2 regions of the Pseudoalteromonas mucoides genome follow, and region 1 is predicted to be linked to the other one. Evidence: riboswitches for the same ligand, from Rfam matches in the RefSeq annotation. Region 1 holds a riboswitch; the other holds the start of a gene.
What was found. Region 1 has a riboswitch for lysine ahead of lysC (lysine-sensitive aspartokinase 3). Riboswitches for the same ligand answer to the same signal wherever they lie in the genome.

Region 1 (3,200 bases):
CGTCAATTATCCTAACCCTGATAACGCTGGCATTCGTGCTCATCGTTATAGAGGATATTATCCATGTAAACAAGGCCAAAACTACGCTTTTCTTTGGCACTTTATGCTGGATTATCTTATTTATCTCGCCGCTTAACGGGCAAAGCCCCGAAAATATACAACATCAACTTGATCACAATATTTTAGAGATTGCCACACTATGGTTGTTTTTAATGGCTGCAATGACTTTTGTTGCCTATTTGAACTCCAAAGGTTTTATCCAAAATATTGTGCACAGAGTGATGCCAAGTGCCATTAGCGAACGTAAGCTGATGTTTTTAATTGGTGGCTTTTCCTTCTTATTTTCGTCGATATCAGACAACATTACCGCTACGCTTATCTCACTTGCAGTCGTGATGTCGTTAAAACTCGATCCGAAAAAGCTCATTAAATACGCTACGTTAATTGTTTTTAGTGTGAACTCTGGTGGGGTGTCACTCATAACCGGTGATGTAACGACCTTGATGATTTTCCTCGATGGTAAAGTCAGCATAGCAAACTTGCTATTGCTTATTGTGCCAGCACTTTCAAGTGTTGCACTGTTGGCAATTATGCTGTCGTTTGGCTTAAATGGTGCTGTTGAGTTTACCAAACAAGAAGAGCGTCGCATTGAAAAAACCGATATCACTATCGCGGTTATTTTCTTATCAACCATTATGGCTACATTAACGCTTAGCGTGCTTTACCATGTACCGCCGTTGTTGACCTTTTTGTTTGGTTTGTCACTGATGTTTTTAACTGCACAGTTTTTAATGCGCAAAAAAGACGTAAACAAAAAAATCATCGATTACATTCGCGAAATAGAATACGACACTTTGCTATTTTTTGTTGGTGTGCTGTTACTCGTTGGTGCATTAAAAGAAGTGGGTATGCTTAGTAAGTTCACTAACTTATATGAGCTAATGCCTGCGCAATATGCAAATTACCTCATGGGTATTCTATCAGCTGCGGTTGATAACGTGCCGCTAACAGCTGCATTGTTAAAAGCCGATATCATAATGAGCCCGCAGCAGTGGCTGTCGTTTACCTATGCCACAGGTGTGGGTGGGTCTATGCTTATTATAGGTTCGGCCGCGGGTATTATTGCCATGAGTAAAGTAAAAGCGCTGACCTTTATGAGCTATTTACGTATGTCGGTTTATTTATTAATTGCTTATACGGTAGGTTATGTTGGCTCTTATGTTGCCGGGAGTTTTATTTAATCGTACGAGATTTAATAAAACAACTTGACAGCTAGACGTCTAAACGATAACTTTCAAAGCCCGCTTTATAGCGGGCTTTGTTATTTTAGCCACTAATTTAAAGTAGTTAATCTAACATTCAGAAGAGGTGCGATATTTAGGTACTTAATGTGAAGCGACGTTTGCTTTTGATCATTAAGGAGGGAAATACTCGCCGAGAAGAACAACTGACGTCACAGTGGTTTTTCGGTTTATGGGGCTGAATCCTCAAAACTGTCACCAATTTAGGTGGAGAGCTTCTGGCAGTGGACTTTTCTTATCAAGCACCCCCTTGCCAAGTTCTTCTTGTATTATCGTGGTTAATGCCACAACAGGAGACGACATGAATACCCAAGTAGTTACAAATAACACGCAACAATTAAGCAATGCAAAATCAGATTACGTTGTCGCTAAATTTGGTGGTACAAGCGTAGCTAATTTTGACGCTATGAGCCGTTGTAGTGAAATTATTGTAGCTGATAACACAGTGCGCGTTGTGGCTGTGAGTGCCAGCGCAGGTGTAACAAATCACCTCGTTGCTTTATGCAAAAAAGACTTAACTGCCCAAGAGCGTAGCGAACACATTAATGGTGTGATTGCTATTCAAGACGCCATTTTAAATGAACTGTCGCTTGATGCTGATTTAGCGCATGGTTTTACTGAAACAATTAAAGCGTTTAAATCGCTTGCCAGTGAAACGCTTAAATCTAAGCAACAACACGATGAATTATTAAGCTTTGGTGAGCGTTTATCGTCGTATTTATTTACCCAAGTATTACGCCTAAATGGTTTAGATGCGGTGCGTTTTGATGTACGCCAAGTATTAAAAACTGATAGCCAATTCTCAAAAGCAACGCCAGATGTAGAAGCAACTGCAATGGCGGCAAAAGCGCATTTAATTCCATTACTAAAAGAACATGTTGTTGTTACTCAAGGTTTTATTGGTAGTGATGCCCATGGGCAAACAACTACCCTTGGCCGTGGTGGTTCAGATTACAGCGCAGCGTTATTAGCAGAGGCTGTCAACGCGAAAAGTGTACATATTTGGACAGACGTTGTGGGTATTTTTAGCACCGATCCGCGTTTGTGCGTAAAAGCCACACCGATTGCCCGTTTAAGCTTTGATGAAGCGGCAGAAATGGCCACCTTTGGCGCAAAGGTATTGCACCCAGCAACAATTTTACCAGCCAGTAGAAGCCACATTAGTGTGTTTGTAGGTTCAAGCCGAGAGCCTGAGCGTGGTGGTACGTGGATCGAACGTGAAAAATCTCAAGTGCCAGGTATTCGTGCTGTTACGCAACGTAAAAACCAAATTTTGTTAACCCTAAAAAGCCCTGAAATGCTTTTAGCCAGTGGTTTCTTAGCGCGCGTATTTACTATATTGAGTGAGTTTAATATCTCAGTTGATTTAGTGACAACCTCTGAAATCAGTGTGGCAATTACACTTGATAATGCACCGAATGCGTCTCGCCCTGAGCTTGATCAAGATTGTTTAGATAAACTTGCTGAATTTTGCCATGTATCGGTTGAAAATAACCTAACGCTGGTGGCGCTCATTGGCTCTGAAATTCAGCTGCGCCAACAAGAAGTAAACTTAATGAATGTGCTTAGCGACTTTAACATTCGTTTAATTTGCCACGGTGCGAGCAAACACAATTTATGCTTTTTAGTTGAACAAGCTGAATCAGATTTAGTTGTTCAAGCTATCCATAGCCGTTTACTTGAGTTCGAAAGCGCTGCTTAATTGCTGTAAGTCAGTGATATAAAAGCACTGCCAGTCAGTGCTTTTTTTATTCACGATAGATATGTCAAAGCCTTCAAATATTGTGCTTTTAGCATTTAAATTAGCCGTTGCGAGCTCGGTGAAAACATGTGGACTGAGAAGTTGAGCAATAGGGCGGCTAGTCGCTTTGGCGAGTGCTTCTTTTAAGGTCCAAATCC
Region 2 (3,200 bases), on a different contig from region 1:
GGATTGGCTTTAACTGCATACCAAAGTTTCACTTCGGTTTGTGCCACTAAACGCTTAAGGTGTGCATTGAGTGAATCAAGGTCGTAAACAAAAAATGGTGTATCAAGTTTAGTTGATAGCTCATCAATAGCGGCTTTAACTGGCGTGCTCAAAAAGGTCATTAACGTAAAACCTCTTCAAGTAGTAATGACGCATCACTTTGTTCATCACGGTATTTTACGATTAACGCACATGACATGCTTAAACCTTGCTCACGTGCCCACTCATTAGAAGCCGGACGAGAGCCTGGAATTACAATGGCATATTCAGGAATTGGCTCACCTTTATCAAGTTGACGCTCGTTAACGCAGTCATACACAGGGATAGTGGCTGATAAGCGTACGCCTGGTGCAAGTACAGCACCTTTTTTAACAACAACCCCTTCAACGATTACGCAGCCTGCGCCGATGAATGCATCGTCTTCTACCACAACAGGGCTTGCACCAATTGGCTCAAGTACGCCACCTAATTGCACAGCAGCACTTAAATGCACGTTTTTACCAACTTGTGCACACGAACCAACTAAAGCGTGGCTATCAACCATGGTACCTTCGTCAATAAAAGCCCCAATGTTTACGTACGCTGGCGGCATGATAATCGTGCCTTGAGCTACGTGAGCACCACGGCGAACACTTGAGCCACCAGGTACCATACGAACGCCATTTTCGGCAGTAAACTCTTGCGGTGCTAAGTTGTGCTTATCAACAAAACCGCCTGCAAATTCGGTATTGGTGCCGTTTTTAAACGCCTCTAAAATACCTTGTTTTACTTCAACGTTTGCATGCCATTGGCCATTGTCGTCTTGTGTTGCAGCGCGAACAGCGCCTGATTCTAAATTATTTAATAGTTCTAACCAGCTCATTATAAAAACCTGTGTTTAATGCCAAGATAAAATGGTGTTATTTGCATTGTTAATGCAATCTGTTTGGGTTAACTCTAAGTGAGTTAATGGTGGGCGCAAATACGGGCTGTTTAGTCTCCCTTGTAGATGCATCAAAACTTTTACGGGAATAGGGTTCGCGACGGCAAACAAGCTTTGGATTGCTTGTGACCAATCAGCAAATAAATTTGGGTGCTGACCGCTGAGGCTGCGCTTAACAAACTCATGGGTTTGTTCTGGCCATGCATTAGCTGCTACAGAAACTAAACCTTTTGCTCCTGCTTGAGCAAAGTAAGGCATAAGGGCATCATCGCCACTGAATATTGCTAACTCTGGCGAGGCAGTTCTAAAACCTTCAAACTTAGCAATGTCGCCGCTGGCTTCTTTAAGCGCCCATAAATTTTTATGGTCTTTCAAATTACTAATAACCGCGGGTGGAATATCTACTGCGCTGCGCCCAGGGACGTTATAAAGCATACAAGGGTGATTACTTGCGTTAAGTAGACTTTCAAACCAGTGAGTTTGACCCACAATGCCCGGTTTAGCATACAGTGGTGAGCCCAGTAAATAACCGTGAATAGGCAGTTGATTACAGTACTCTACCCACGCAATTTGTTGTGCTAGGTTCATACCGCCAACGGCAACCATTAATGGCACGCTAGGTTTTAACTGACATACATGCTCAACAATGGCTTGTTGCTCTTTCAAGCTAAGTGCTAGGCCTTCGCCCGTACTGCCAAGTAACAAAATACCATTATTAGCGGCTTGCTGTTGTGCAACCAGCTGTTCAAGTACAGCATAATCGACTTCGCCTGCATCAGTAAAAGGCGTGACGAGTGCGGTCCATAACGGGTAGTCGTTTAAATTAAAGTTGTTTTTCATCTGCAACGAACTTATCAGGTGTTCGATGAGTAAAATGAGGGAGAATTTAAATACGCCGCATTAACATCATTCGAACATTAAAATTCGAAGAGCGAATGGGCTTAAATAATAAGGCGCACGGGCCTTATTATACTAAGACCAGAAGCTCTCCACCAAACTTATCAACAGCGTTGCTGTTGTTGGTGACAGTCGCTGGGATTCAACCCAGTCGCCCGAAACAACCCTTCACAAAAAGAGTTACTTCTCGGCGTTAATTCCCCTCACGTATGATCATTGGAGTGTGTGCTCCTCACATACGTTACCTGAATAACGCACCTCTTCTAGCCCATAGTGTGAGTTCTAAATTATAAAACTCACACCTTAAATAGGGGTAATGGCGGTGATTAAAGCATTTTAGCCGTCTAGGTGTCAAGGCTAACTATGTCAGTATGTATTGATCTTTGTTGGTGAAAGGTTACGTATTACCTGCTTTTTTCGTACACTAGCAAATAGACAAAGCAAGGGTAGTTAATCAATGGAAAAGTTTCAGGATATTTATCAACGAGCAGCACAGCGAAAAGGCGGTAAAGCGATGTTAGCGCAATTGCTGCATGCGCCACTTTCACAGGCACAGCTTAAAAAGTTGCCCGATGATGCTTGGCTTGAAGAGTTTACCCGCAAGGTTTTTCAAAGTGGCTTTTATTGGTCTGTAATTAATAGTAAGTGGGCTGGCTTTAGGGAAGTGTTTTGGGATTTTAGTGTTGAAAAACTACTGATGATGCCACCTGATATGTTGGAACAAAAAGCCAGTGATGAACGTATTATTCGTAACTTTAAAAAAGTACAAACGATTCCTGAAAATACGTATATGATCCATGAAGTCGCTAAAGAGAACGGTAGCTTTAGTGCGTTTATTGCCAATTGGCCTACAGACGACATAATTGGCTTGTGGGCGTATTTAAAAAAGCACGGCGCACGTTTAGGTGGTAATACTGGGCCTTATGCATTACGCACACTGGGTAAAGATACGTTTTTACTTTCACGCGATGTAGAAAGCTACTTGCGCGCGCATAAAATTATAGACGGTGGCTTACAAACTAAAAAATCCCTCACTGCTGCTCAAGCATTTTTTAATGAATTGCACAAACAAAGTGGCTTAAGCTTGCAGGAGCTTAGCTTAATTGTAGCCTACAGCGTGGGTGATAATCGTGTGGGTATTCAAACAACTGAACCGCAATAGCGGCGAAAGGTAATTTCATGAAATTAGTATCACGCTATACCGACATCGCAGAGCAATTTGCTATAGCCGATAAACCAAGCCCAGTTGGCGAACCTTCGCTGCTGTTATTTAACGACGCTGTGGCTAAACAATTGAGTATTGATGTTGCCTCTGAACAACAAGCTGGCGTGTTTAGTGGAA

Region 2: it holds a riboswitch for lysine, as region 1 does, so the genes downstream of both, dapA (4-hydroxy-tetrahydrodipicolinate synthase) here and lysC (lysine-sensitive aspartokinase 3) in region 1, are expected to answer to the same signal.

Annotation. Positions count from the first base shown of each region.
Region 1 is NZ_JBMMUC010000003.1:180,501-183,700, reverse strand. Features, by position in the region: gene nhaD (sodium:proton antiporter NhaD) at 1-1,241, shown strand, start outside; lysine riboswitch at 1,356-1,527, shown strand; gene lysC (lysine-sensitive aspartokinase 3) at 1,603-3,003, shown strand; gene AAEU30_RS04190 (4'-phosphopantetheinyl transferase family protein) at 2,977-3,200, opposite strand, start outside.
Region 2 is NZ_JBMMUC010000013.1:165,494-168,693, reverse strand. Features, by position in the region: gene AAEU30_RS15240 (PLP-dependent decarboxylase) at 1-161, opposite strand, end outside; gene AAEU30_RS15235 (2,3,4,5-tetrahydropyridine-2,6-dicarboxylate N-succinyltransferase) at 161-901, opposite strand; gene dapA (4-hydroxy-tetrahydrodipicolinate synthase) at 917-1,801, opposite strand; lysine riboswitch at 1,936-2,129, opposite strand; gene AAEU30_RS15225 (DNA-3-methyladenine glycosylase I) at 2,316-3,020, shown strand; gene AAEU30_RS15220 (protein adenylyltransferase SelO) at 3,038-3,200, shown strand, end outside.